DNA from 4 places in the Duganella hordei genome. Region 1 is predicted to be linked to each of the others. Evidence: predicted binding sites of a transcription regulator. Region 1 holds the regulator's gene; each other region holds the start of a gene.
The links. The regulator sigma-54, encoded in region 1, starts transcription at its own class of promoters, with help from an activator protein. The targets are predictions, from matches to a motif close to TGGCANGNAANCTGCTTT.
Positions count from the first base shown of each region.

Region 1 (7,454 bases):
CGCCTTCAAGCTGGGCGTGCCGATGGACGCGGATTTCGTGTTCGACGTGCGGGCGCTGCCGAATCCCTATTACGACCTGACGCTGCGCCCGCTGACGGGACGCGACGCGCCGGTGATCGAGTTCCTCGACGCGCAGCCGAGCGCGTTGGAAATGATGAGCGACATCCGCGCCTTCGTGGAAAAGTGGCTGCCGTCCTTCAAGACCGACAACCGCAGCTACCTGACGGTGGCGCTGGGCTGCACCGGCGGCCAGCACCGCTCGGTCTACATGGCGGAAAAACTGGCCGCCTACTTCCACGCCACGGAGCGCGTGGTGCTGCGCCACCGCGAGCAGTAACAAACCAGGACCAGCAAAAATATCATCGGCTCCAGTGCACCACTTCGATGGTGTGGCCGTCGGGGTCCTTGATCATGGTGCCGAAATACCGGTCGTTGATGTCGGGCCGCAGGCCCGGCTCGCGCAGCGCCATCGCGCCCAGGCTCATGGCGGCATGGAAGAATTCCCGCGCGGCCTGCCGGCTCGGTGCGGACACCGCCAGGTGCGCGCGGTCGCCGGCCAGCACGCCGTCGCCGCTGGACGGATACAGGCAGAAACTCCACGCGCCGTCGGCGCCGTAGATCACTTGCGTGGCGTCCTGGTGCTGCAAGCTGTAGCCCAGCGGGTTGAAGCAGGCGGTGTAAAAGGCGGTCGCGCGCGCGAGCTCGCGCGTGCCGATGGAAACGTGGTCGATCATGATGGCATTCCTGTGTAGATGGAAGGCACATCTTACCGAGCGGCCGTGAGACAAAATCGCATTCTTGCCCCTTGCGGTGCACGAATTATTCAATTTTCACAGCGGCACCTTGGTCTCGAACTTGGCGCAGTTCATGGCCAGCAAGCTCTTGTAGTTGCTGACATTGTTGTTCGACGTGAAAACGCGCCGCGTGAACGCCTGGAACGATTCCATCGACGCCGCCGTGACCACCAGCATGAAGTCGAATTCGCCGGCCACTTCGTAGCAGGCCATGACGTCGGACTCTTCGCGCATCAGCGACTCGAACATCTTCAGCAGCGCGGTGTTTTGCTGCTCCAGCTGCACCGTGACAAACGCCGTCAGCGGACGGCCGACCCGCACGCGGTCGACCAGCGCCACATCCTTGACCAGGACGCCGCTGGCGCGCAGCTGGGCGATGCGGCGCTGGCAGGTGGCGGCGGAGGCGTGTACCAGCTCGGCAAGACGGCGCAGCGGTATCGTCGCGTCGTCCTGCAGCAGGTTCAGTATCTGGACGTCGATACGGTCCAGTTGGACGGACATCGGCGCCTAGTCCAGGTGGCGCAGCGGATGCGCGTAATCCGGCCACACCGGCTGGAAGAAGCGCTGCACCATCTCTTCGGTTACTTCTTGCAGCGACGACGGCTTCCACTGCGGCGCGTTGTCCTTGTCGATGACGAGGGCGCGCACGCCTTCGATCACTTCGCCGTCCTCGAAGTTGTGGCGCACCAGCGTGCGTTCCATGCGCAGGCAGTCGGCCACGCTTGAAGCGACGCCGCGCTTCAGCAACTCGTGCGTGACGCACATCATCAGCGGCGAACGGGTGGCCATGATCTCCAGCGTTTTCTGCGCGAAGGCGCTGTCGTCCGTCTTGAGCGAGGCGACGATGGCCGGCACCGAGCCGGCGCCGAAGTGGCGGTCGATGGCGGCGCGCTCGGCCTCCAGCTTGCCCGCGGCCGGCCTGTAGGGGGCGGCGAAGGCGGCGATCGCCTCCGGCAGTTCCGCGCCTGCGGTCGACTCCAGGATCGCCTCCAGCACCTCCATGTCGGCCACGGCCGCGTAGTGGTCGGCCAGGCCGGCGTACAGCGCGTCGGCGGCGCCTATCGTCGCGCCGGTCAGGCCGAGATAGTAGCCCAGCTCGCCCGGCGCGCGCGGCAGGAAGTAACTGCCGCCCACGTCAGGGAACAGGCCGATGTTCACTTCCGGCATCGCCATCCGGGTGCGCTCGGTGACGATGCGCACGCGGCAGTCCGGGCCGCCCTGCGAGACGCCCATGCCGCCGCCCATGACCACGCCGTCCATCAGCGCGATGTAGGGCTTGGGATAAAAATGAATCAGGTGGTTGAGCGCGTATTCCTCGCTGAAGAAATCCTCCAGCAGCGCGCTGCCGCCCTGCGGCGAGCCACGGCCGACGTCGTAGAAGAAGCGGATGTCGCCGCCGGCGCAGAACGCCTTTTCGCTGCTGCTGCGGATGACCACGGCGGCCACCGAGCTGTCGTCGCGCCATGCCAGCAGCGCCTGCGTGATGTCGCGCACCATCGCCAGCGACAGCGAGTTCAGGGCCTTGGGCCGGTCCAGCGTGATGGTGCCGGTGCCGTTGCCGACGCTGGTGTGGACGTATTCGCTCATGAGTAAAAAGGGCTGAAGGAAAAACCCTATTCTACTGCGACTTCCGCGCCGCCAGATGTTCGAGCGGATTGGGCAGATTGAGATCGCCGCCCAGGCGCGGCTGCCATTGCTTCTTTGCCGGCGCCTCCTGCGGCTTGCCTTCGTGGCGGCCGTAGATGGTGGTCACGTCGAGCACGCCGACGCGCTCCTGCTCGAAGCCGGTGGCCTTGGCGATGCCCGACGGATCTGCCGACGCCGCAACGGTGAACTTGACGATCTGGTCCAGCTTGGGATCATGCAGGTCCAGGATCGACGCGATCATCACCAGCGGCACGGTGGCGTACACCTGGTAGTGCAGCGCCTTGGCCGCGCGCTCCATCTCGGCCGGCAGCGAGCCGTCGGCCGCCATCTGCCCCATCGCGTGGTCGAACACCTTGCGGCCCCAGCCCAGGTAGCGCTGGTCGCCCGTCACGCCGCCGACCGCGGTGACGGCCAGGCCTTCCCAGTAGTAGTGGTTGTTGCGGCCGCCCTTCTTCGCATCGGAGTGGGCCATCGTGGCGTCGGCCAGCGTCTTGAGCCAGCCTTCGATGGCCTGCTGCTGCGCGGCGCCGGCGGCCGGCTTCAGGCGCGCGTAGCTGAGCGCCATGCCGCCCAGCGTCCACTTGCGCACGTAGTAGGCCTGCTCGCTGGACAGCTTGCCCAGCATGGCCTTCTGCCCGGCCCAGCTGGCCAGCCAGGTCAGCGCGCAGGCGCCGTCGGCCGCGTTGGCCTTGGGGTCGAGCTGGTAGGCGGTGGCGCCCTTCGCCACCTCGGCCAGGAAGTCTTCGATCGGCTTGGTGTTGGCGATGTTGCGCGCCCGTAGCACCGGATCGATGACGGAATGGTGCGCGTCCGAGTAGTAGCTGTTGGCGTCGATGTCGATGCGGGCCGGCGGCGGCGCTTCGCACGCCAGCGCCGCGCCGGTGGCGAGCAGGCCAAGCAATGACGTGCTGGCAATCAGGTGAGATTTCATGGGAGGGCTCATCAAGTTAAACGTTTAACTATCTTACCTCAAAAAAGGGCGCCGATGCGCCCTTAGTCGAGTGGTGCCGGGGCCGTTGTTATAGGGCGGCGGCAGCGGGTTCGTAGCTATCCGGGAGATGCTTGATCGCATCGTGGCCGTGCTCTTGGACCTTGGCTTTGTATTTCATGACCTGCCGATCCAGCTTGTCGATCAGCGTATCGATGGCGGCGTACAGGTCCTGGGACAGGCTTTCCACGTAGACGGTTTTACCCGACATGCGCAGGTTGATTTCAGCCTTCTGGCGTTTCTCTTTCTCTTTAAGGTTATCTACAGTCAGAATGACAGCAATATCAATCACTTGATCAAAGTGGCGTGTGACGCGTTCGAGCTTGTTCTGCACGTATTCACGGATGGCCGAGGTCACTTCGAGATGATGTCCACTGATGGTGAGATTCATACACACTCCTAAAGATGATGTCGCTTCTTACGGTTAGTGCGTGGCCCATTACTACCGGGCGCGCAGGAACCAAGTAACTACAAAGACTTGCGGAGACTGACTGGCGGGATTTTCAACGCTTCGCGATATTTGGCAACAGTTCGTCGCGCAATCACCATGCCTTGTTCTCCCAGCATGTCCGCAATCTTACTGTCGGATAAAGGATTTTTCGGGTCTTCTGCTCCTGTCAATTGCACGATGAGTGCGCGTATCGCCGTCGAACTTGCTTCCCCTCCCGCTTCGGTGGCGACATGGCTACCAAAGAAATATTTCAACTCAAACATGCCGTGCGGGGTCAGCATGTATTTTTGAGTTGTTACCCGAGAAATAGTACTCTCGTGTAAACCCAGTGTATCAGCAATTTCGCGAAGCACAAGGGGGCGCATGGCAACCGCGCCGTGCGAGAAAAAGTTCTTTTGTCTTTCTACTATCGCCTGGGCGACGCGCAGGATGGTGTCGAAACGCTGGCGCATATTCTTGATCAGCCACTTGGCTTCCTGCAGCTGCGCGCCCATCGCGCCCTCGCCTTTTCCCTGCTTGAGCAGGTTGGCGTACATGGCGTTGACGCGCAGGCGCGGCATGACGTCGTTGTTCAGGCTGACCTGCCAACCGGTGCGCGATTTCTTGACGATGACGTCCGGCACCACGTAGTCGGACACGTCCGACGCGAACGCCGAACCGGGATGCGGATTGCACTGGCGGATCACGGTTTGCGCCTCGCGCAAATCCTCGTCGTCGCACAGCAGCGCTTTTTTCAGCTTGTTGAAATCGCGCTGGGCAAACCACGTCAGATGGTTTTCAACGATGGCCAGCGCCATGCGCCGCGTCACCATCGGCACGCCCGGCAAGCGCTTGATTTGCAGCGCCAGGCACTCGGACGCGTTGCGCGCGCCCACGCCCATCGGATCAAAGCTCTGCAGCAGCGACAAGGCGGTCTGCAGTTCGTCGATGTCCAGTTCCAGTTCCTCCGGCAGGCGGGCGTGGATGTCCTCCAGCGATTCCTCCAGGTAGCCGTTTTCGTCGAGCGCGTCGATGATCAGCTCGACCAGCGCGCGGTCGCGCATTTCCAGCACCGTCACGCGCATCTGTTCCATCAGGTGCTCGCGCAGCGTGCAGTGGTTGGCTTCGAGCTGCGGGCGCGCGTCCTCGTCGTCGGGCGCCTTGCTGCGGCCGGCGTCGCTCCAGTCGACGTCGGCGTCGCTGCTGGTGCTTTCGGTGTCGGCGGCGGGGCCGTCGTAGTTGTCGGCGTCGGCGGCCGGCGCTTCCTGCGCGTTGGGCGGGCCTTCCGGCGGCGCGTCGCCGACCGGGGCCTGCTGGCTGATGGCGCCGTCCGACAGCAGCCGCAGCGAGCGGTCCAGCGGGTCGTCGAGACGCTCCAGCAGCGGGTTATCGGTCAGCAGCTGTTCGAGTTCCTGGTGCAGCTCCAGCGTGGACAACTGCAGCAGCCGGATCGACTGCTGCAGCTGAGGTGTCAGCGCGAGGTGCTGCGACGTGCGCAGTTGCAATGACTGTTTCATGGGGTAAGGCTACATCCTGAAGTGTTCACCCAGGTACACGCGACGCACCGACTCATTGGCGATGATGTCGTCTGGCCGGCCTGAAGCCAATACCGTGCCCTGGTTGATGATATACGCGCGGTCGCAGATGCCCAGCGTCTCGCGCACATTGTGATCGGTAATGAGGACGCCGATGCCGCGTTCCTTGAGGAAGCGCACGATGCGCTGGATCTCAATGACGGCGATCGGGTCGACCCCGGCGAATGGTTCGTCGAGCAGCACGAAGCGCGGATTGGTGGCCAGCGCGCGCGCGATCTCGACCCGGCGGCGTTCGCCGCCCGACAGCGACAGCGCCTGGTTTTCGCGCAGCTTTTCGATCTGCAAATCGGCCAGCAGGGTATTGAGCCGTTCATCAATTGCAGCCTTGGATAAAGGCTTGCCGTCCACTTTCTGGATTTCGAGGACGGCGCGGATATTTTCTTCCACGGTCAGCTTGCGGAACACCGACGCTTCCTGCGGCAGGTAGGACAGCCCCAGCGACGCGCGGCGGTGGATCGGCAGGCTGGAGATGTCGGTGCCGCTGATGTCGATGGTGCCGGCGTCCGACGGCACCAGGCCGACGATCATGTAGAACGAGGTGGTCTTGCCGGCGCCGTTGGGGCCCAGCAGGCCAACCACTTCGCCGCACTCGACCTGCAGCGAAACGTCGTGCACGACCTGGCGCTTGCCGTAAGTCTTTTGCAGGCCTTTGACGATCAGGGTGCTACCGCAGGATGGTTCCATTTATTTCCCCGGCGTAGGCGTGGTGGCGGAGGCGGCAGGCGCCGAGGCTGCAGGCGCCGCCGGACGGATCGCCGGCTGGATCACCATCGTGCCACGGCCGGCGCCCGGCTTGCTCTCGCCGGTGACGGTGTTCTTGACCGCGAACTGTTCCTTGCGGCTGTCATAGGAAATGAATTCGCCGTCGACCTCGTCGCTCAGGCGGCCGCCTTCGAGACGGCGCACCTTGGCCTTGGAAAATAGCTTGACCAGGTCGGTCTTGTCGCTGTACTCGATGCGTTCGGCTTCGCCGTCGACCCACTGGTCGCCGGCACCGTCGCGCTTCTGGCGGAAGGTGGCCAGCGTGCCCGGGGTGCTGGTCAACACGACAAAGTTATAGCCTTCCGGATCGGTCGTCACGACCGCCTTCGGCGACTTCATCAGCAAGGTGCCGCGGGTCAGCACGACGTTGCCGATCAGCGTCTTGATTTGCTTGACGTCGTCGATCTGCAGATCGTCGTAATCGATCTTGGTCGGTTTGTTGGCGTCGGCTTTTTCCGCATGGGCCGCGCCAGCCGCCATCAGCAGCATCGCGGCCGTCAGGATCAGTTTTTTCATCATCATTCCATTCTTCATCATTGGTTCTTTCAATGGCCGCGCGGCGGCACGGTCAGTTGCCCGCGCCCGCCCAGTTGCACCTGGCGGGTGGCGTTGTTGGCCTTCATGCCGACGCCGTTGGCCGTCGCGTTGCCCATTTCCAGCGCGACCGGCGCCGTGGTTTCCATTCTTTCCTCGTCCGGGAAGACGGTCAGCGCCGGGGTCGTCATGCGCATCGCCTGCGCTTGCGGCGTGGCCGGGCGCACGACGTCCACATTACCATTGAGCTGGACCCGCGTATTGCCCTGGTCGACATGCGCGGTATCGGCATGGATATTCATCGGCGGCTGGTTGCCCGCCAGGCTGTGCACGTAAGGCTTGTCGATGTCGGAAGCGTCGTCGACCGGACGGTGGGTCAGCTTGTCGCCGGAAATGATGTAGGCCGGCTGGCCCGCCTTGTTCATGCGTACGAGGCTGAAGCGGTCGATGATGTAGTCCGGCTCGTTGCGGTGCTGGTCGGCCTGTGCTTCCTGGCCGGCCTGATTGACCACCTGCACCAGCCAGAAGCTGCCGACGGCGACAAACACGCCGACGACCATGATGACGGTCAGCTGCCAGCGGTGGGCTGTTCTTTTACGCATGACTGATCCCCGTCAAACCAGGAACTGCGCCATCACGCGCTCGTAGCTGCCCTGCGCGTGCAGCAGCAGTTCGCACACTTCGCGCACGGCGCCGCGGCCGCC
Region 1 covers NZ_BPWI01000026.1:4,978-12,431, forward strand. The annotation lists gene rapZ (RNase adapter RapZ) at 1-337, shown strand, start outside; gene ABWW33_RS30775 (VOC family protein) at 360-734, opposite strand; gene ABWW33_RS30780 (Lrp/AsnC family transcriptional regulator) at 831-1,295, opposite strand; gene ABWW33_RS30785 (enoyl-CoA hydratase/isomerase family protein) at 1,302-2,381, opposite strand; gene ABWW33_RS30790 (alginate lyase family protein) at 2,413-3,372, opposite strand; gene hpf (ribosome hibernation-promoting factor, HPF/YfiA family) at 3,461-3,820, opposite strand; gene ABWW33_RS30800 (RNA polymerase factor sigma-54) at 3,898-5,376, opposite strand; gene lptB (LPS export ABC transporter ATP-binding protein) at 5,386-6,138, opposite strand; gene lptA (lipopolysaccharide transport periplasmic protein LptA) at 6,139-6,738, opposite strand; gene lptC (LPS export ABC transporter periplasmic protein LptC) at 6,762-7,352, opposite strand; gene ABWW33_RS30820 (KdsC family phosphatase) at 7,365-7,454, opposite strand, start outside.

Region 2 (7,454 bases), on a different contig from region 1:
CAATGTGGGCATCCGTATCAACCAGCTGACGGGTTCCACCACCACCGTGCGCGATGGCGCGGTCTTCATGTTCCCCGGCGTGCATGCGCTGCGCCAGGTGTCGCTGCTGGACCAGGTCTACCGCCCGAACCGCAGCGACAAGGCGCCGTTCCAGTCGGTCGAGGGTTTGGCGCTGGGTGTGGACTTGTCGGTGCGTTATGCGCTTGATCCCGGCCGCGTGGCCGGCATGGCGCAGTCGCTGCCGCCCGATATCAACGGCGCCGTCGTCGAACCTGCGGTGCAGGGCGTGATCTACAAGGTGTTCACCCGCTACACGGTGCGCGAGATTTTTTCGTCCAAGCGGGCGGAGATCCAGCAGGCGATCGAGGCGGAGCTCAAACCCAAGCTGGCGACCGACGGCATCACGCTGCGCGGCATCACCATCGGCAAGATCACGCTGCCGGAGGAGTACCAGGCGGGGATGGAGAAGCTGCTGGCGGAAGAATTGGAAACCGAGAAGATGCGCTATACGCTGGAGCTGAAGGAGAAGCAGGTGAAACAGACGGCGCTGGAGGCGGACGCCGACAAGATCCGCCGCGAGAAGGCGGCCGAAGCGGCGGGCAATGAGCAGATCATCGCGGCAAGGGCGCAGGAGCAGGCGATGGCGCATGTGCTGCCGTTCAAACAGAAGCAGATCGAGCAGCGCAAGCTGGAGGCGGAGGCCGAGAAGACCGCGCGCATCAAGACATCCGAGGGCAATGCCGAGGCACGCGTGATCGAGGCGACCGGCGAGGCCAACTCGCGCCGCAAGCTGGCCGATGCTGAGGCGTATCGCCAGGAGACCATCGGCAAGGTGGCGGCCGAGCAGATGGCGCGCGAAGGTGAACTGATTACCCGCAATCCGCTGCTGATCCAGAAAACCATGGCTGACAAATTGTCGGACAAGGTATCGGTCATCATCGCTCCGTCGCCAACGGATGGCAGCTTTATCGGTTCGGCGTTGCTGGGCAAGAAGGAGGTTCAATAATCATGATGCCCATTGCAGCTGCCGTTGTACTGGCTATCGTTACGCAGGATCAGGCCGCGCTGCGCGCCTCGCCCAAGGACACGGCGCAACAGCAGGCCGTCCTGTGGCAGGGGGACAGCCTGGAGATTCGCGGCGAGAAGCAGGACTTCCTGCAGGTCTACGACCATCGCCGCGAACGGGCTGGCTACATCCGTGCCTCGCAAGTGCGCAAGGTGTCGCTGGCGCTGGCCGATGCACCGGAACTGCTGTCGGTGGTGCGCTTTCTGCGCGACACGCCGGGCGCGGAGTCGCTGGGTATCAGCTATGCGGCGGCGTACTTGAAGGCCGCGCCGGCGGCGGCCATCACTGCCGAACCGTTCGATGCGCTGGGCAGTATGGCCGACCGGCTGGCGCGGCGCGCCTCGTCCAAACAGGGCAAGCAAGGCGACGTCACGATCGCCGCACACCTGGAAGTTGTGGCCAACTACGGCATCGGCATCCGCAGCTTCGAGCGCGAAGGACGCATGCAGCTGTGCTACGACGGCGAGGCATTCCGCCGCGTGCTGGCGATGCAATCGGAGCCGCGGCAACGCGCAACGGCGGCGCTGGGATTGACTCGCCAGGAATGCGTCGATCCGGCGTTGGGACCCGGTGCGCGGGCGGCGTTCGACGACTGGCGTGCCGACGTGCTGGATCGCGTGGACTTGAAGGAGTTGCCGGCGCACGTGAAAAACCGCCTGCATATGAGACGCGCCGCTGTGTGGTCGTCAGTGGCGTTTGCGCGGGCGCGCAAGGGCGAACCGTCGGCGCAGCCAGCGCAGCGTGCGCTGGACGAGCTGGGGCTGGTGGAGCCAGCGGAGTTGACCGAGGACGATGTCGCAGCGTTTGCCGATGCGGGCGTCCGAGTGGGAAGCGTGCGCTGGGCGGCGGAGCCGGTGCCGGCAGCGGCATCGGCTTCCACTTCCACGGCGGGCGCGGGCTTGCGCATTGTCGTGGCGGCTGGCCAGCCAGGAGAAACCTGCGTCGCGCTGGTGGACGGCAAGCACGATCAACAGCATCCGCTGGCGCGCCGCTGCAGCTATGGCGTTGTGTGGCCGGCATCGGCACGCGCCAATGCGCAGGGTACGGCGCTGGCGTTGGCGGTACAGCCGATGGATGGCTGGCGTGAGATGTGGCTGTTCCACCAGACCAGCGCGGGCTGGCTGGTCGATGTGCTGCCGCCCGCCGCCGCCGGACCCGATCTGGGTTATGCCGAATTCGCCGGTTGGGTGCCAGGTACGCAGAACATGCTGGTGGCGCGCGAAGCCCGTGTTGACGGCAAGTTCAAACGCAGCTTCGAGCTGGTGGAGGTCAACACGCTGGCCACGCTCAAGTCTGCGGATAAACCATCATCACTGAGTCTGTTCTATCGCTGGCAGGACCCCGCCTGGAAACGCCAGACCGTCAGCATGCGTTGAACATCCGGCTGTGACACCTGTGCCAAATTGGAGCAATTATGTAATGGATCAAGGCGGCAGACGCGTGGCATGGCATTTGCTCAATGAGTGTGTACCTCGGTAAAACGCATTCATTAAAACAGCAAGGAGACATCATGCAACATCCATTCCGCATTCTCGCCATCGTGACCGTCATCGCCGCGGCGGCCACGACTTCCCTGTACGCCACCGCTCACGGCAACGTGGTGCCGCAAGCGGTGGACACTACCGGCCTGACGCCGCTCGGCGACAAGTGGCTGGAACAGAATCCCTATCGCGGCAACAAGCTGGCGTTGAAGATCGGTTCGTCGGCCTACAACCAGAACTGCGCGCGCTGCCATGGCCTGGAAGCGGTCACCGGCGGCATAGCACCCGATCTGCGCCAGCTGGACCGCGATTGCACCGACGTCAAGAACGAGAACAAGAAGAAGGCCTGCTACAAGGAGACCGACAACTACTATCTGACCTCGATCCGGCACGGCAAAGTGCGTAATGGCGCCGTCTACATGCCACCGTTTGAGGGCGTGTTCAACCAGGAGGCCATGTGGGCCATCAAGACCTACCTGGAAGCCCGCCGCGACGACGCCAAATAAGCGAGGAGCAGATCATGCCGAGTATTCGACTGCGCGCCGCCGCGCTGATTCCGCTCGTCGTCGCGCTGATGGGCGCCGCCGCTCCCGCACATGCGGACTGGGACAAGATCCGGCAATCAGGATCGCTCAAGGTGGCGGTCTACGACCAGTTCGCGCCGTTTTCAGATCGCAGCGCCGGCATCGATGTGGATGTGGCGCAGGCGCTGGCCGCCAAGCTGGGGCTCAAACTGAGCCTGCTGCCTTTTCCCGCCGGCGAAAACCTCGGTGATGATCTGCGCAACATGGTATGGAAAGGCCACTATCTGGGTTACGGCCCGGCCGACGTGATGTTGCATGTGCCGGTCGAGCCGCAACTGATGAACGAGAACGCCAAGGTCACCATCTTCGCGCCCTACCACGTCGAGACCGTGCGGCTGGTGCGCAGCGCGAGCAGCATGCCGACCTTCGACGGCATCGACGCGCTGGCCGGCAAGACGATAGGCGTTGAAAAGGTCTCCATCGCGGCGATGGTGCTGCTGGGCGAGGGGAACGGGCGCTTTCGCGACAAGGTGCGTATCTTCGACACAGCGGCCGAAGCGCTGGAGCAGCTGAAGGCCGGACAGCTCGACGCCGTGCTGGCCAACCGCTCGGAAATCGATGCGGTGTTTCGCGACGATGCGGCCTTCCCCTTGAATGAAGTCGCTTTCCAGCGTCTGCCTCGCGCCGGTTGGGCAGTCGGCATGGCGGTACGCAAGGATGACCAGGACGTGGCGAAACTCCTGCAGGCCGCCGTCAACGAAATGAAGGCAAGCGGCGAGTTGAAAGCCATATTTGCCAAATATGGCGTGCATGAGCAGACACCATGACGCGCCGCTGCGCTGTCGCGAGCGGGATACTGCTTGCGTGGGGCGGGGCGATGGCGGCCGAGGGGGCGTCGCCGGCCTACCCGGCAAGCTCCATGCTGTCGGTGGATATCGTCGGTGTCGCGCCGTTGCCTGGGCTGGGTGTGGACCGGAACCAATTGCCCTATCAGGTGCAGACGGCGAATGCACACCAGGTGGGCGCATCCGCCGGCCAGAATATCGGCGAATTCATGGCGCGCAGTCTGACCGGCGTGAACGTCAACGAGATCTCCGGCAGCCCGTTCCAGAACGACATCACCTATCGCGGCTTCCGCGCGTCGCCGGTGCTGGGCGCATCGCAAGGCATCTCGGTTTATCTTGACGGCGTACGCGTCAACGAACCGTTCGGCGATGTCGTCAACTGGGACATGCTGCCGGAGGCGGCGGTCGGCAGCGTGATGCTGGCGCCGGGGTCGAACCCGCTGTATGGACTCAATACATTGGGCGGTGCGCTGGTACTGACCAGTAAATCCGGCAGGAGCCATCCTGGCCTGGATGCCGGCATATCGGCCACCAGCAATGGCCAGCGCCGCGCGGACCTGGCCTACGGATACGACAGCGGCGAACGCTGGAACGCTTTCATCGCCGGCACGGCCTTCAATGACAAGGGCTGGCGCGACCAATCCGATGGCCGGCTGGGGAATATCTACGGTAAGTTGGCGGGCGTCGCGGGCGACAACGACTGGAGCATAGCCCTGCTGGCAGCCCGCAGCCGGCTGATAGGAAACGGCCTGCTGCCTGATGGCCTGTATCAGGAGAACCGCCGCGCCGTCTATACCGCGCCCGACGAGACACGCAACCGCCTGCACCAGATTGTTCTCGGCATGACGCACCGCTTTGACGAAGACACCGAGCTGGCGATGTCGCTCTACGCGCGCAACAGCCGCCGCAGTACCGTCAACGGCGACATCAACGACAACTACGTTGAAGGCGAAAGCCGGTATCCCGCTTCCTACAACACCACCGAGACCCGGCAGAACAGCCAAGGCTTCAGCACCCACTTCAGCATGAACGCAGGCGCCCACCAGCTGGCGATGGGCCTGAGCTTCGACCGCAGCAGCGTGGATTTTGTGCAGTATGAGCAGGAGGCCAGCTTTGCCGACGACCGTTCGGTCATCATGGATGCCGGCCGGGAGCGCCAGGCTGGATCATCTGTCGACGGCCGTTCGCGCGCGGCTGGCCTGTACGCGGCCGACACCTGGACCGTGGCGAACAGCACCTGGTTGACCGCGTCGGCGCGCTACAACCAGGCCAGCGTCAGCAACCAGTTACGCCGCGACGAGGAGCCGCAGCCGCGCGAGACCTTCAGCTACCGCAAGCTCAATCCCGCCATCGGTGTTGCGCGCGGCATGGGAGCCGGCTGGACGCTGTTCGTCAATCTGTCGCAGAGCAACCGGGTACCGACGGTGATCGAACTCGGTTGCGCCGATCCTGCGCAGCCATGTCGCCTGCCTGTCGGCCTGCAATCGGATCCCTATTTGAAACAGGTGGTGTCGCGCACCGCGGAAGCCGGCGGTCGCTGGCAGGGCGCGCGCGGCGACATGGTGGCGGTGTCGGTTTACCGCATCGTGAATCGTGACGATATTCTGTTCCGCAGCGCGGCGTTGGCGCAGCAGGGTTACTTTTCCAACTTCGAACGCACGCGCCATCAGGGCGCCGACGTGAGCGCCAGCCGTCGTTACGGTCCGTGGTCCGCGCGCCTGAGCTACAGTTATCTGGATGCAGCCTACGATGCGGAAGGCGACCTGTTTACCGGCGTTCGCAATGTCCACGTCACGCCCGGAACCCGTCTGGCGGGACTGCCTCGTCATACCTTCAAGCTGGGTGTGGAGTGGAGCCCGGCGCAGGCGTTGACGCTGGGCGCGGACATCATGGCGATGTCGGACATGAGCACCCAGGGCAATGAGGACGGCAAGGCTGCGCCGCAAGGGACTGACTGGCGCATACGCGGACATGCGTTACTTGGGGTGCACGCCAGCTACCAGCCCGCGCCGAAATGGGAATGGTACGCGCGCGTGACCAACCTGGCCAACCGGCGCTACGAAAGCTTTGGCGCGGTCGCGACCGACATGTTCCCAAACGGCGCGCTGCTGCAGCCTGGCGGCGAGGCGGATCAAGCTCGCTTTGTCGCACCCGGCGCGCCACGTTCGGTGGCGGCCGGACTGCGTTATCGCTTCTAGAACCGTTTAGAATTGATACTGGGCGCTCGCGCCCAGCAGCCAATTGCGCCCAGGCGCTGTCTCGTAATAGCGCTTGTTGGTGTCGCCGACGATCAGCGAACCGACGTACTGCCTGTCCAGCAGATTGTTCCAACGCACGAACTGCTTGAAGCGCCAGCCTTGCCATTGCTGGCTGGCGTTGACACGCGCATTGAGCACGCCATAGCCCGGCGCCGGTTTGTCGGCGTTGGCGTCTTCCGCATAGATCCTGCTGCTGGCGACCGCTTCCAGCGAGGCGCCGAAACGGTCCGCGCCGTCTTTCCAAGCCAGTTCGCCGTAAGCGTTCGCATTCGGTACGCCCGGCAGGCGGCTGCCTTCCAGCACCGTGCCGAAGCCCCGGTCGTAGACGGCGCGCAGGCTCGTCAGCGCCATGCGCGTGCTCAGGCCATAGCGCCAGGAGCTGTCGAGCGACAACTCCATCCCCTGACGCAGCGTGCGGCCGGCGTTGCGGTAGCTGGTGCGGCCGCCGCTGCTGCTGTCGACCACCAGTTCGTCGCGGGTACGGACCTGGAACACCGCAGCGTTGATGCGGGTCTGCTCGCCCAGGCGAGCCTTGATGCCGGCTTCCAGGTGGGTGCTTTGCGCCGGTTGCAGACGGAAGTTGAAGCCGCCGCCGGTGCCTGAGTAGAACAGCTCATTGAGCGTCGGCGTCTCGAAGCCGCGTGCGGCGCTGGCGTACACGTTCAGCCCCGGCGTCAACTTGTACAGCAATCCCAGTACCGGTGTGGTGTGGCTGTAATCGAGGCTGCCGCTGTCGTTGCCATTGCCGAGGAAGTGGTCGTCAACGGAAATCTTCACGCTGCTGTGGCGCAGGCCCGCACTCAGCATCCACGCGCCGGCTTCCCACTCGGCTTGTGCGTAAGGATCGAGGTTGGTCACTTTATCGTTCTCGTCGCGCCGCAGCGCGCCCTTGACACCGAACTGTGTGCCGATGAAGTTTTCATAGCCTTTGCGCGCGTCGCTGGAGCGGCCGTACTCAACACCGACGGTGGTACTGAGCTTGCCGCCCGCCAGTTGGCCGACGTGCAGCCAGTTCAGGTCCGTGCCGTAGAAATCGCGGTCGAAATCGACTACGCCGCCGGAGTGTGTGGCGGGCGCCTGGAAGGCCTTGGAGAACGCCTGGTACTGGATCACGCCGCGATTGCCGCCGTAAGCGGTGACGCGCATACGGTCTTCGCCGAATCGCTGCTCCCAGCTGGCGCCGATCTGCTGATGGTCGATGCTCTTGCGGGTGTTGTAGCGGTCTGCCAGCGTGCGTTTCGGCGTTTGCGTGTCGGTGGTGTCGATCTCGCCGGCGCGCG
Region 2 covers NZ_BPWI01000034.1:12,622-20,075, reverse strand. The annotation lists gene ABWW33_RS32390 (SPFH domain-containing protein) at 1-1,006, shown strand, start outside; gene ABWW33_RS32385 (SH3 domain-containing protein) at 1,009-2,442, shown strand; gene pedF (cytochrome c-550 PedF) at 2,577-3,053, shown strand; gene ABWW33_RS32375 (substrate-binding periplasmic protein) at 3,068-3,898, shown strand; gene ABWW33_RS32370 (TonB-dependent receptor) at 3,895-6,114, shown strand; gene ABWW33_RS32365 (TonB-dependent receptor family protein) at 6,121-7,454, opposite strand, start outside.
Region 2: the regulator sigma-54 is predicted to act here: its motif matches at 2,508-2,525, upstream of pedF (cytochrome c-550 PedF).

Region 3 (7,454 bases), on a different contig from region 1:
TTCTCCAGCTTCCTGCTGGCCGACCGCCACGGCGTCGTCGCGCGCCTGACGGCCGCCAAGCAGGGCGCCTACCAGGTCGATGCCACGCGTAGCGCCGTGCTGGCGGAAGAGGCCAAGGCCTTCCCGGACAACGTCGAACTGGAGTCGCTGCTGACCTTTGCCGGTCCCGGACAGGCCGAGTATGTGCGCCAGGTTGGCGCCGATCCCGCCAGCCTGTCGCTGCGCCAGCGCATCAGCATGGTGCGCCTGCCCGAGGTGGGTGAAAAAGCCGGCGGCTGGCAGCCACGCGCCTACCATCCATATTCCGGTGGCTTCGACACCAGCTACTACGACTTCGCCACGCCGCTCGCCAGCAGCATCGACGTTCACTGGCAAGTACGGCACCGCCTTGAAAAGACCGATCCGTCGGCGGCGGTCAGCACCGTCAAGAAGCCCATCGTCTACTACGTCGACCGCGGCGCGCCGGAGCCCGTGCGCTCGGCATTGATCGCCGGCGCCTCGTGGTGGGCCAGCGCCTTCGAGAAGGCCGGCTTCAAGGACGCCTACCGCGTCGAGCTGCTGCCCGAGGGCGTCGACGCGATGGACATCCGCTACAACGTCATCCACTGGGTGCACCGCGCCACGCGCGGCTGGTCCTACGGGAGCGCGCTGGCCGATCCGCGTACCGGACAGATTATCCGCGGCGCCGTCACGCTGGGTTCGCAGCGCGTGCGCCAGGACATCCTGATCGCCGAAAGCCTGCTTGCCCCGTACGGCAAGAACGCTCCGGCCGACAAGCAGAAGCTGGCCGAGGAAATGGCGCTGGCCCGCCTGCGCCAGCTGGCCGCGCATGAAGTGGGACACACGCTGGGCTTCGCCCATAATTTCGCGGCCAGCCGCATGGGCAACGGCAACGGCTCGGTGATGGATTACCCCCATCCGATACTGAAGCTTGACGCCAGGGGCAATGTCGATCTGGCCGATGCCTATGGCGTCGGCGTCGGTCCGTGGGACGACTACATCGTCAAATACATCTACGGCGACTTTGGCGGCGGCACTCAGGAGCAGTCGGCGCTGGCCAAGTTGCGCGCCGATGCGCGCGGCGCCGGCATGTTGTATTCCAGCGACCAGGACGACCGCTCGCCTGGCTCCAGCCATCCCGACGGTCTGCTGTGGGACTTCGGCCCGGACTCGATCAAGACCTGGGACCAGCTGGGCGCCGTACGCCGGCGCGCGCTGCAAACCTTCTCGGTGGATGTGCTGCCGGACGCCCGCCAGATCGGCGAGCTGGAAGCGCGGCTGGTCCCGGTCTACCTGCTGCAGCGCTACCAGGGCGAAGCGGTGGCGCGCCTGATCGGCGGCGGAGATTTCGATTACACCAGCGCGGGCGACGTCAAGGCCGGCCTGGCCAAGGCCGGCATCAAGGCCACGCCCGCGGCGATTCAGCGCCAGGCTTTGAACCGCCTGGCCGACAGCCTGCGCGCCGAATACCTGGCGCTGCCGGCCGGCGTGCTGGATGTCCTGACGCCGCCGGCGATGGGCCATGAACGCAGCCGCGAATACTTCGCCACCAATATGGGTTCGGTGTTCGACGCCTTCTCGATCGCCGAGGCGGGCGCCGCGCAAACGGCCGGCTTCCTGCTGGACGCCAGCCGCATCAACCGCGTCGCCTGGCAGCACGCGCGCGACGCGCAACAGCCCGGCGTGCAGGAAGTGCTGTCGTTGCTGCTGCAAAAAACCTGGAAGCGCGAGCCGGTGCCGGCCTCGGTCGTCGGCGGCGAAGCGGTGCAGCTGGCCGCAAACTGGGTGCTGGCAGACGCCATGCTGAACCTGCTGGACGGCGGCAAACTGCATCCGCAGGTGGCGGCGGAGGTGCGGCAATCGGTGCGCGAGCTGGCGCAGTGGCTGCAAAAGAACCCGGGCAAAGGTGTCACGGCCGACAGCCGCAAGCAGGCGGCCGAGCTGATCGCCGGCTATCTGGCCGATCCGCGCAGCGTCAAACTGCGGGCTTTGCCTGCTGTGCCTCCGGGAGCTCCGATCTGACCCGCACCAAAATGATGCCATCTTTCGGTGCGCACGACGGTGGTGCGAAGTATTCACCAAAATAAAACCCAGCGAAATCAGTCACTTAAAATTTGCACCAAAGTGGAACGAATATTGCTTTTACTCATATTCGTTTTTAACTTTTGCATTATTTTGGGGAGTAATCTTGATGGGTGGATACAAAGACGGCGCCGACGCATTGTTCATTTTGCTCGGCGCCATCATGATTTTGGCCATGCACGCCGGCTTCGCGTTTCTGGAGCTGGGCACGGTGCGCAAGAAAAACCAGGTCAACGCGCTGGTCAAGATCCTGGTGGATTTTGCGGTGTCGACGATTGCGTACTTTTTTGTCGGCTACAGCATCGCCTATGGCGTCAATTTCTTCTCCTCGGCCGACGTGCTGGCTGCCAAAAACGGCTATGAGCTGGTCAAGTTCTTCTTCCTGCTGACCTTTGCGGCGGCGATTCCTGCGATTATCTCGGGCGGCATCGCCGAGCGGGCGCGCTTCCATCCGCAGCTGATCGCCACCGCGCTGCTGGTCGGCTTTGTCTACCCATTCTTTGAAGGCGTCGTCTGGAACCACCGCTTCGGCGTGCAGCAATGGCTGGCCTCCGCCTTCGGCGCCGAGTTCCATGATTTCGCCGGTTCGGTGGTGGTGCACGCCGTCGGCGGCTGGGTCGCGCTGCCGGCCGTGCTGCTGCTGGGCGCCCGCCGTGGACGCTATATGAAAAACGGCGCCATCGCCGCCCATCCGCCGTCGTCGATTCCGTTCCTGGCGCTGGGCGCGTGGATTCTGACGGTGGGCTGGTTCGGCTTCAACGTCATGAGCGCGCAGGCGCTGGACAAGATGAACGGCCTGGTGGCCGTCAATTCGCTGATGGCGATGGTCGGCGGCACGCTGGTCGCGCTGTTGATGGGCAAGAACGATCCCGGCTTCGCCTACAACGGGCCGCTGGCCGGCCTGGTGGCGGTGTGCGCCGGCTCGGACCTGATGCACCCGCTGGGCGCGCTGGCCACCGGCGCCATCGCCGGCGGCGTGTTCGTCTGGATGTTCACGCTGGCGCAGAACAAGTGGAAGATCGACGACGTGCTGGGAGTGTGGCCGCTGCACGGCCTGTGCGGCGCCTGGGGCGGTATCGCGGCGGGCATCTTCGGCCAGAAAGCCCTGGGCGGCATCGGCGGCGTGTCGCTGGCGGCGCAGCTGGGCGGCACCTTGCTCGGCGTGGCGATCGCCCTGATCGGCGGCTTCGCCATTTACGGCCTGCTGAAAGCCACGCTCGGCCTGCGTCTCGATCCGGAGGAGGAGTTCCAGGGTGCCGACCTGTCGATCCACCGCATCACATCGACTCCGGAGCGGGAGTCGAATTGGTAACCAATTAACGGTGTATCACCACCAGCAGCGCCTTCGCCTCGGTCTTGCCGACGTTGCGGATGATGTGCTGCTGGTCACCCGGGTAGCGCGCCGTGCTGCCCAGCTTGACCTTCTTCTTGTCGGGCCCCACTTCCACTTCCACCGAACCGTGCAGCAGCGTCAGGTGTTCCTGCGCGCCAGGATCATGTCCCTGCGAGGCCAGTTCGCCGCCCGGCACCAGCGTCAGTTCATACCACTCATATTTGCTCGCCAGTTCCAGCGGGCCCAGGATGCGCAGCACGTAGCCGGCGTGATGGCCGGGCAGGGTAGGAATTTCGTGCGCCTCGATCACGCGGACGGTCTCCGTCTCCCGCTCGGCCGTTGCCAGCAGTTCCCCGATCTGCACTCCCAGCGCATTGGCCAGCCGCCAGGTGATGGCGATGGTCGGGTTGGCCTTCTCGCGCTCGATCTGCGACAGCATCGACTTGGAGACCCCCGCGATCCGGGACAGGTCTTCCAGGGTCAGGCCGCGCGCCAGGCGCAGCCGCTGCAGGGCGGCGCCGACTTCCGGTGGGGCGTTTGTCGAAACAGGTGTTTTCATTGTTTTATTCGGCAGATGGACTAAATTTCAATTGAATCGCCGCTGGTGCGCGGCTTGCAGAGTTCACTGGTTCTCTGTAATATTCGATATATTGAATTTGAGTTCGAAATAACGGATTTCGCATAAGGCAGTGTAAACGCGGTGAAATCGTACCACACACAAGGACTATCATGACCATCCAAGCCAAAACCTCCTTCTTCAGCGGCCTGCAGCAAAACCTCGACCAGCTGCGCGAGCAGGGCCTGTACAAGCCCGAGCGTGTGCTGGCGTCGCGCCAGGGCTCGGAAGTGGTGGGCGAGGATGGCCGCACCTTGATTAATATGTGCGCCAACAACTACCTCGGACTGTCCGGCCAGGAGTGGGTGGCCCAGGCCGCGATCGACGCCACCGAGAAATACGGCTACGGCCTGTCGTCGGTACGTTTCATCTGCGGCACGCAGACGGTGCACAAGCAGCTGGAACAGGCGATCTCGAAGTTCCTCGGCACCGAGGACACCATCCTGTACGCGGCGGCCTTCGACGCCAACGGCGGCGTGTTCGAGCCGCTGTTCGATGAAAACGACGCCATCATCTCCGACGCGCTGAACCACGCCTCGATCATCGACGGCATCCGCCTGTGCAAGGCCGCGCGCTTCCGCTACGCCCACAACGACATGGCCGACCTGGAAGTGCAGCTGCAGGCGGCGTCCGACAAGCGCCACAAGGTCATCGTCACCGACGGCGTGTTCTCGATGGACGGCACCATCGCCCAGCTGGACAAGATCTGCGACCTGGCCGACAAGTACGGCGCGCTGGTGATGATCGACGAATGCCACGCCTCCGGCTTCATGGGCGCGACCGGCCGCGGCACGCACGAGCACCACAACGTCATGGGCCGCATCGACATCATCACCGGCACGCTGGGCAAGGCGCTGGGCGGCGCGATGGGCGGCTTCACCTCGGCGCGCAAGGAAGTGATCGACATGCTGCGCCAGAAATCGCGTCCCTACCTGTTCTCCAACACGCTGGCGCCGTCGATCGCCGGCGCTTCGCTGGCGGTGCTGCAGCAGCTGTCGCAATCGACCGAGCTGCGCGACCGCCTGCATGAAAACACCGCTTACTTCCGCAAGGAGATCGAGCGTATCGGCTTCACCATCAAGCCCGGTACGCACCCTGTAGTTCCTGTCATGTTGTTCGATGCGCCCGTCGCGCAGAAATTCGCGGCACGAATGTATGAGCTGGGCGTTCTGCTCAGCGGCTTCTTCTACCCGGTGGTCCCGATGGGCCAGGCGCGCGTCCGTGTCCAACTGTCGGCGGCTCACACCCGCGAACAGCTGGATACCGTGCTCAAAGCATTCGAACAGGCGGGCCAAGAACTGGGCCTGCTGAAAAACTAAACATGAAAATCGTCAGGAACATAAAAATGGAACAACAACGCATCCTCGTTATCGGCGCCAACGGCCAGATCGGCAGTGAACTGGTGGAGGCCCTGGCCGCCCAGCACGGCGCGCAAAACGTCATCGCCAGCGACATCAGCCCGACCAACCTGTACAACGCGGCGCGCTACACGCCGCTGAACGTGCTGGACAAGGAAGCGCTGTCGGCGCTGGTCACGCAAGAGGGCATCACCCAGGTCTACCAATTGGCTGCCATGCTGTCGGCCACCGGCGAAGCGGCGCCGCTGAAAGCCTGGACGCTGAACATGGACGGCCTGCTCAACATCCTGGAAGTGGCGCGCGAACGCGGCGCCATCGGCAAGCCGCTGCGCATCTTCTGGCCGTCGTCGATCGCCGCCTTCGGCCCGAACACGCCGGCCGTCAATACGCCGCAAACCACGGTGATGGATCCGACCACCATCTACGGCATCAGCAAGCTGGCCGGCGAGCGCCTGTGCGAGTACTACTTCATCAAGTATGGCGTCGACGTGCGCTCGATCCGCTACCCGGGCATCATCAGCTTCAAGTCGCCACCGGGCGGCGGCACCACCGACTACGCCATCGCCATCTTCCACTCGGCGCTGCGCGGCGAGCGCTATGAATGCTTCCTCGGCCCGCAGACCACGCTGCCGATGATCTACATGCCCGATGCCATCCGCGCCACCATCGAACTGATGGACGCGCCGGCCGAACAGGTCAAGGTGCGCTCGGCCTACAACGTGGCCGGCGTCTCGTTCAATCCGGAGCAGCTGGCCGCCGCGATCACCCGCGCGCTGCCGGACTTCAAGATCGGTTACAAGCCGGACAGCCGCCAGGCCATCGCCGACACCTGGCCGCAAAGCCTGGACGACGCCACCGCGACCGCCGACTGGGGCTGGAAAGCCCGCATCGGCGTCGAGGAGATGGTGGCCGACATGCTGGCCAACGTCGATGTCCATCTGGGCAAAGCGGCGTAATTCAACACACTATAAAAAAGCGAGACAACTGATGGACATGAGCGTATTCGACCTGTTTAAAATCGGCATCGGGCCGTCGAGTTCCCACACGGTGGGACCGATGGTGGCGGCCCGCCGGTTTCTGCTCGATAGCGCTCCGCTGGACGACGTCACCGGCGTGACCGCCGAGCTGTATGGCTCGCTGGCGCTGACCGGCATCGGCCACGCGACCGACAAGGCCGTCATTCTCGGCCTGATGGGCGAAACTCCGCAGGACGTGGTGCCGACCAGCGTCGATGCGCAACTGGCGGCAGCCGAAGCCGCCGGCGAGCTGAAACTGCTGGGCAAGCACGCGGTGCCGTTCAAGCGCGGCGTCAACCTGGTGTTCCATATGGCCGAATCGCTGGCCGAGCATCCGAACGGCATGCGTTTCACCGTTACGCGCGCCGACGGCAGCACCTTCGGCAAGGTGTATTACTCGGTTGGCGGCGGTTTCATCAAGGAGGAGGGGGAGGCACACGAGGCCGCCCCGGTGTCCGGCAGCGCGCCCGCGTCGGCCATTCCTTATCCGTTCGACACCATGGACCAGTTGCTGGCCCACGGCGAGCGCAGCGGCCTGACCATCCCGCAAATGCTGCGCACGAACGAGAACGTCAAGCGCACCGACGCGGAACTGAACGCCGGTATCGACAAGATCTGGCAGGTCATGCGTGACTGCATCGCCCACGGCCTGGAAACGCCGGGCCAGCTACCGGGCGGCCTGAACGTCAAGCGCCGCGCCGCCAACTTGTGGAAGCAGGCCAGCGACGCCAAGGCGTCCGACAACCGCGCCAACGACTTGCCGCACGACGCGCTGCACCAGGTCAGCCTGTATGCGATGGCCGTCAACGAGGAAAACGCCGCCGGTGGCCGCGTCGTCACGGCGCCGACCAACGGTGCGGCGGGCATCATACCGGCCGTTCTGCGCTACTACGCGGAAGACTGCAAGCCCAGCGACCCGGTCACCGGCGTGCGCAATTTCATGCTGACGGCGGCCGCCATCGGCATGCTGTGCAAGCGTAACGCGTCGATCTCCGGCGCCGAAATCGGCTGCCAGGGCGAAGTCGGCGTGGCCTGCGCGATGGCGGCGG
Region 3 covers NZ_BPWI01000001.1:522,977-530,430, forward strand. The annotation lists gene ABWW33_RS02220 (zinc-dependent metalloprotease) at 1-2,022, shown strand, start outside; gene ABWW33_RS02225 (ammonium transporter) at 2,192-3,394, shown strand; gene ABWW33_RS02230 (helix-turn-helix domain-containing protein) at 3,399-3,974, opposite strand; gene kbl (glycine C-acetyltransferase) at 4,145-5,350, shown strand; gene ABWW33_RS02240 (NAD-dependent epimerase/dehydratase family protein) at 5,377-6,345, shown strand; gene ABWW33_RS02245 (L-serine ammonia-lyase) at 6,377-7,454, shown strand, end outside.
Region 3: the regulator sigma-54 is predicted to act here: its motif matches at 2,126-2,143, upstream of ABWW33_RS02225 (ammonium transporter).

Region 4 (7,454 bases), on a different contig from region 1:
GGCCACGACAAGTTCTCGCGGCTGGGCGCCTACCAGCAGATGCTGGCCGACTTCTTCATCGAGCGCCATATCGACGCCGACAGCGGCCGCGTGCTGACGGTGGCGGGCAGCCAGGACGCCGTGCTGCCGACCTTCGGCCAGTTCAACTACTGGCTCGATCACGACGACGACCGCCCGCCCGAAGTGGTGCGCCGCAACGCCGCCGCAACCGTCAACATTGCCGCCAACACCGCCGCCGCCGTCGCCGCCGCGAATGGTCCCGATGCCGCGTCCGCGCGCTTCGCCTCGCTGCCGGCCGGCGGCCGTCCCGGCGCCGGCTTCTACCTCGACGCGGTGCGCGCCGAGGTGCAGCTGGTCTCGCGCGCCGACCGCCACCAGGCCATCGGCCGGCCGCTGGTCTACCTGGCGCTCGACTCGTACAGCCGCATGGTCACCGGCGTCTACATCGGCATGGGCCAGGCCAACTGGCAGCACGCGATGCTGGCGCTGGCCAACTGCGGCGCCGACAAGCAGCGCTACAGCCAGCAGCTGGGCCGCCGCATCGAGGCGGCGCAGTGGCCATGCCGCCACCTGCCCGAGACGCTGTTCGCCAACAGCGCGCTGACCGGCGACGCCGAGCGCGATGCGCTGCTGAACAACTTCAACCTGCGCTGCGTAACCGTCGACCACGGCCCGGACGACTGGAAGGCCGTGCTGGAAAAGCGCTTCCGCCTGGTGGCGCCGCACGCCGACGGACTGCCGTGCCGCCTGGACGGCGTGCTCGACCTGCAGCAGTTCACCCGCATCGTGGTCGACTGCATCCTGTACTACAACAACCGGCAGCAACTGGCGCATGCCGGCGGCGCCACGCCGCGCCAGCTGTGGGACTGGGGTGTGGCCCATCGCGGCGGCAGCCTGCGGACCTATCCCGAGCACCTGATACGCTGCAGCCTGATGCCGGTGGCGCAAGCCGACGTCGCCGGCGACGGCATCCATCTGTTCGATAGTATTTACACCTGCGCCCGCGCCATCAACGAACGCTGGTTCGAGCGCGCGCGCCTGCGCGGGCAGTGGAGCGTGCGCATCGCCTACGATCCGTCCAACATGGACATGGTTTATTTGCTGGACCCGAACGCGCCGATGCAGTTCCACGCCTGCCACCTGGCCGACGGCAGCGCCGCGCACCAGCAGCTGTCGGCGGCGGAAATCGCCCGCCTGCCGCGCACCGTCGCCAATCCCGCCACCTCGGCCAACACGCCGCTACGTACCACTACGCAGGCTTTCGCCAGCTTCGCTAACTGATTCCATAGCTTGATAGCCAACGGCGCGATCCAGCGCCGTGCAGACCACTTTGCGACATGCCGGTGCGTGCCACTTGCTGGTGCGGCAGGGTGGAGCCGTTTCCAACCGGCCCGCGCCGCGCTTGGCGCGCGTGACCGCCACGCCGAAAATAAAGTCCATGCGGCACAAATAAAGTTTGTCGCCGGAAGCGCCCCGTTGGAGCAAAGAACAATGTTTTCGCCATCGCCGAACAAACATTGTTTGATGTCGCCGAGCCTTATGCCATAAGGCTTCCCGTGGTTACGAACACTGTTTATTTTGTTGTGACTTCGTGGCACGCCACTTGCTAGACAGGAACTATGGGGACGCAAGTCGCCCAAGGATCTTTCAGCAGACTGGTGAGGAAGCAGATGGACAGTAAAACAGTAAAACCGTTTAAATCGTTTAGTTCATTCACGCGAAGGGATTTCCTATATCGCGCCGCGGCGGTCGGCGGCACGGGATTGCTGCTCAATACCATGAACGCATGGGGCATGGGCATAGGCTCGACGGCGTCCGCGCCGCCGGAGCTGAGCGGCAGCGGCAAAGGCAAGAAGGTGCTGATACTGGGCGCCGGCCTGGCCGGCATGACCGCCGCCTTCGAGCTGGGCAAGCTGGGCTACCAGTGCCAGATCCTCGAGGCGCGCGCCTTCGCCGGCGGCCGTTGCCAGACCGCGCGCAAGGGCTTCAGCCTGACCGAGCTCGGTGGCGAAAAACAAACCTGCGAATTCGACGACGGCCACTACATCAACCACGGCCCATGGCGCATCCCGCTGCACCACCAGTCCACGCTGCACTACACGCGCCTGTTCGAGGTGCCGCTGGAGGTGATGGTCAACGACAACGACCATTCCTTCGTCTACTCGGAAAACGCCGGCCCCTTCGCCGGCAAGCGCATGCGCATCAAGGAGATCAAGGCCGACATGCGCGGCCACGTCTCCGAGCTGCTGGCCAAGTCGGTCAAGAACAACCAGCTGGACCAGGAACTGACGGCCGACGACAAGCGCCTGCTGCTGGACTACCTGGCGCACGAAGGCCAGCTGGCCGGCGCCGACCTGCAGTACAAGGGCCGCACCGGCCGCGGCTTCGCCGTCAATCCGGGCGCCGGCACTTCGCCCGGCCCGGGCACGCTGTCCGATCCGCTGGGCTTCAAGGACCTGCTGGCGTCCAAGCTGGGCAACGTCTACAGCGCGGTGCAGGACTTCCCGATGCAGAACACCATGTTCCAGCCTGTCGGCGGCATGGACTCCATCGCCAAGGCGTTTGAAAAGCGCGTCGGCAAGAACATCCGCTACAAGTCGGAAGTGCAGACCATCCGCCAGAACGACAAGGGCGTCACCGTCACCTTCAAGGACACCGGCACCGGCAAGGTCGCCAGCATCAGCGCCGATTACTGCCTGTGCGCGATGCCGCTGTCGGTGCTGCGCCAGATCGACACCGACTTCTCGGACAAGTTCAAGAAGGCCGTGGCCACGGTGGCCTACGCGCCGGTCGGCAAGATCGGCCTGCAGATGAAGCGCCGCTTCTGGGAGGAGGACGAGCATATCTACGGCGGCCACGTGCTGACCGACCTGAAAGGCATCAACACGATCTCGATGCCGTCCTACGGCTTCCAGAAGAAGAAGGGCGTGCTGCTCGGCTACTACCAGTACCAGACGGCGGCGATCGAGGTCAGCGCGCTGTCGCCGAAGGAGCGCGCGGACTTCGCGCTGGCGGCCGGGCAGAAGATATTCCCGCAGTACACCGACAGCTTCGAGACCTCGTTCTCGGTGGCCTGGCACCGCGTGCAATACAACCTGGGCGGCTGGGCCGAATGGACCGAGAAGACCCGCGCCGCCGCCTACCCGACGCTGCTCGAAGGCGAGGGCCGCGTGCTGCTGGCCGGCGAACACCTGAGCTACCTGACCGGCTGGCAGGCCGGCGCCATCGAATCGGCATGGCAGCAGATCGCCAAGATCCATGAAAGGGCCAGCGCATGAAGGAAGTGCTGATCAAGGCCGCGATGGCCGTCGTGGCGCTGCTGGCGGCGGCCGCCACGGCGCCGTCGCGCGCGCAGGACGCGGGCGCTGCGGACGGCAAGGCGCTGTTCCTGAAAAACTGCGCGGCCTGCCACCAGGCCACCGGCAAGGGCATACCCGGCGCCTTCCCGGCGCTGGCAGGGAACAAGTTCGTGCAGGGGAAAAGCACCGACGTCGCCACCGTGCTGCTGAAAGGGCGGGGCGGCATGCCCGACTTCAGCGACAGCCTGAGCGACGCCGACATCGCCACCGTCCTGAGCTTCGTACGCAGCGGCTGGGGCAACAAGGCCGAGCCGTTGACCGAGGCGGAAGTGGCGGCGTTGCGCGCCATGCTGCAGGTCGAGCCGTTCAGCAACGGCCAGGTATCCAACAAACATTGAAAGAGCACACCACATGAAAAAAGCACTCGCAACCCTGTTGATCCCGGCCGCGTTGGGCCTGTTGTCCTTCGGCGCCCAGGCCGCACCGAAGGCCGCGCCCAAAGCCGCCGCAGACATCGTGCGCCACAAGATCCCCGGCTCCGATTTCCCGATCGCGCTGGCCGTCAGCGTGCCGTCGACCGCCACCATCCACTTCGTCAGCGGCCAGGTGCCGGCCATCGTCGACAAGAGCGCCGCCCCGGATTCGCTGGCCGCCTTCGGCGACACCAAGACCCAGTCGGAGTCGGTGCTCAAGAAGATCAAGGAAGTCCTCGAGGGCATGAAGCTGGAGATGTCCGACGTGGTGAAGATGAGCGTGTTCCTGGTCGGCGATCCGGCCAAGGGCGGCAAGGCCGACACCAAGGGCTTCATGGAAGCGTACACGCAGTATTTCGGCGCCCAGGCCAACCAGCCCAACCTGCCGGCGCGCGCCGTGGTGCAGGTGGCGGCGCTGAGCAACCCGGGCTGGCTGGTCGAGATCGAAGTGGTCGCCGCCAAAAAATAACCGGATATCCAGGTCATCCGGGGATACAGGTCTTACTTTCTTTTTTATTCAATGGGGATTAAATATGCATAAGGCCACACTCAAGATCGGCGTCGCAGCCGTGCTGTCCACCCTGTCGTTCGGCGCCGCGTTCGCCGCCAACGCCGCCGCCGATGATGCTGCCGTCCCGGCCGATGCCGCCAACGCCACCTCGGCCGGCGCGGTGATCGTCACCGGCACCCGCTCCAGCGGCATCAAGGTGGAGAACAGCGCCTCGCCGATCCAGGTACTCGATGCCGCCTCGCTGCAGCGCACCGGCCAGCCGGACCTGATCCAGGCGCTGGCGCAGAACCTGCCGTCGTTCACGGCGCAAGCCTTCGGCGGCGACACCGCCAACCTGACCTTGTCGGCCCGCCTGCGCGGCCTGAGCCCGAACAACACGCTGGTGCTGATCAACGGCAAACGCCGCCACGGCACCGCCAACCTGGCCGTGCTGGGCGGACCATACCAGGGCGGCGCAGCGGCCGACCTGAACTACATTCCGGTATCGGCGATCGACCACATCGAGGTGCTGCAGGACGGCGCGGCCGCCCAGTACGGCTCCGACGCCATCGCCGGCGTGATCAACATCATCCTGAAGTCGAACAACCACGGCGGCACCGCCAGCGCCACCGGCGGCGGCTACGTCGACGGCGGCGGCCGCACCGGCGACGCCTCGGCCAACGTCGGCGTCGAGCCGTTCAAGGACGCCTTCCTGAGCCTGACCGCCGAATCGAAATACCACGGCTACAGCGACCGTGGCGGCATCGACCCGCGCGTCGTCAATCCGGCCAACATGGCGGCCTACCCGGGCATGTTCCAGGAGCCGGGCTACCCGCACGTCAACCACATCTCGGGCGACGCGCAGTACCACCTGAACGTGCTGGCGGCGAACTTCGGCTACGACCTCACGCCTGACAGCCAGCTGTACGCGATCGCCACCTACGGCCGCAAGGAAGCGCGCGCCTACGAGAACTACCGTCTGCCGAACCGCCTGCCCAAGATCTATCCGACCGGCTTCTCGCCGAAAGAAACCATGAAGCAGGACGACTACGCGCTGACGGCCGGCATCAAGGGCCTGGTCGGCGGCTGGAACATGGACCTGAGCACCACCTACGGCAAGGACACCAGCAAGATCGGCGTGGCCGACTCGGGCAACGTCTCGCTGTTCAACGACACCGGCGCCTCGCCGACCGTGTTCAGCGCCGGCGCCTTCATCGCCAGCCAGCTGACCACCACCCTCGAAGCCAGCCGCGAGTTCAACGTCGGCTGGGCCAAGCCGCTGAACGTGGCCGGCGGTATCGAGCACCGCATCGACAAGTACGAGATCGAAGCGGGCGACCCTGCCTCGCGCTACAAGGAAGGCTCGCAGTCGTATCCGGGCTTCTCGCTGACCGACGCCGGCAGCCACCGCCGCACCAACGAGGCGGCCTACATCGACCTGGCCGGCAACCCGATCACCGACCTGACGCTGGACTTCGCCGCGCGCTACGAGCACTTCAGCGACTTCGGCAACGCCAAGGTCGGCAAGCTGACCACCCGCTACGACATCACGCCGGCGGCGGCGGTGCGCGGCACCTTCTCCAACGGCTTCCGCGCGCCGACCCTGGCCGAGGAATACTACTCGGCCACCAACGTCGGCCCGACCACCGCCTTCGTGCAGCTGGCGCCGAATTCGGCCGGCGCCAAGCTGGTCGGCGTGGACGGCCTGAAGCCCGAGCGTTCGACCAACTTCAGCCTGGGCCTGGTGCTGAACCCGGCCAGCAACCTGGCCATCACCTTCGACGCCTACCAGATCAAGATCCGCGACCGCATCGTCGGCTCCGGCGCGCTGTACGGCTCGGGCGGCGGCACCAACTCGCCGGCCGTGGTGGCGGCGATCAAGGCCAACGGCAATGTGCTCGACAGCGCCGTCAGCCAGACCGGCATCAACATCTTCTCCAACGCGGTCGACACCCGCAGCCGCGGCTTCGAATTCGTCACCACGCTGAACGAGAACTACGGCACCGCCGGCAAGGTGGACTGGAGCATCGCGGCCAACTACAACAAGGTTGAGGTGACCAAGATCAACCAGGCGCCGACCCAGCTGCTGCCGCAGACGCTGCTCGACAAGACCGCGATCTCGGACCTGGAAACCGCGTCGCCCAAAGTGCGCGTCAACTTGGGCGCGTTGTGGAAGATCGGCAACTGGACCGTCAACCTGCGCGAGGCGATCTACGGCAAGTCGTCGGAGTACGGCAGCGAGGACGGCTCGGTCTATCACAAGACCGAGATCTCGGCCAGGGCCATCACCGACCTGGAAGTGGGTTACAAGATCAGTCCCGCATGGTCGCTGGCGGTCGGCGCCAACAACCTGTTCAACCAGTATCCGAACGGCGTGAACCCGGCGCTGCTGGCCGACCAGCGCGCGGCCGGCGACAACGCGGCGGTGACGATACTGCCTTCGTTCTCGCCGTTCGGCATCAACGGCGGCTACTACTACGCCCGCGCCAACTACAAGTTCTAAGCCTGTAGCGGCCCGGCGCCAAGGCCATCCTGCGGGATGGCCTTTTTTTTCGGCGTTTGTCTTGATCCGGTCTTTGCGTGTAGCATTCGTCTCTGGCCGGTCTGGTTCGACCAGCTTCATGGGAGAGCACAAAATATGCTGAAAAAAATGGGCGGGAGCCTGATGGCGGCGGCCCTCGCCGGCGGCGTGGGCGCGGCCTCGGCAGCGCCGATGACCCTGCAGGACTACCTGGCGCTGACCGGCCCCGCACCCAGCCTGCACGTGGCCTACGGCGCGGCGCCGTCGCAGTTTGCGGAACTGTTCCAGCCGGCCGGCGACGGCCCGTTCCCTATCGCGGTGATCGTCCACGGCGGCTGCTGGACCAGGGAGTTCGGTGGCATCACGCAGATGCGCAACATGGCCGGCGATTTGATCAGGCAGGGCATCGCGGTATGGAACGTCGAATACCGCCGCTTCGACGAAGAGGGCGGCGGCTATCCGGGCATGTATCACGACGTCGCCACGGCGATGGACCGCCTGCGCGCGGTGGCGCCGGCGCACCGGCTCGACCTGCGGCGGGTGGCGCTGGTCGGCCATTCGGCCGGCGGCCACCTGGCGCAATGGGCGGCGTCGCGCGCGCGCCTGCCGCGCGCCAGCCCGCTATACGTGGCCGATCCGCTGCCGGTGCCGGTGGTGATCAGCCTGGGCGG
Region 4 covers NZ_BPWI01000013.1:44,598-52,051, forward strand. The annotation lists gene ABWW33_RS24535 (TnsB C-terminal domain-containing protein) at 1-1,281, shown strand, start outside; gene ABWW33_RS24540 (flavin monoamine oxidase family protein) at 1,671-3,278, shown strand; gene ABWW33_RS24545 (c-type cytochrome) at 3,275-3,697, shown strand; gene ABWW33_RS24550 (RidA family protein) at 3,711-4,241, shown strand; gene ABWW33_RS24555 (TonB-dependent receptor plug domain-containing protein) at 4,306-6,765, shown strand; gene ABWW33_RS24560 (alpha/beta hydrolase family protein) at 6,901-7,454, shown strand, end outside.
Region 4: the regulator sigma-54 is predicted to act here: its motif matches at 1,593-1,610, upstream of ABWW33_RS24540 (flavin monoamine oxidase family protein).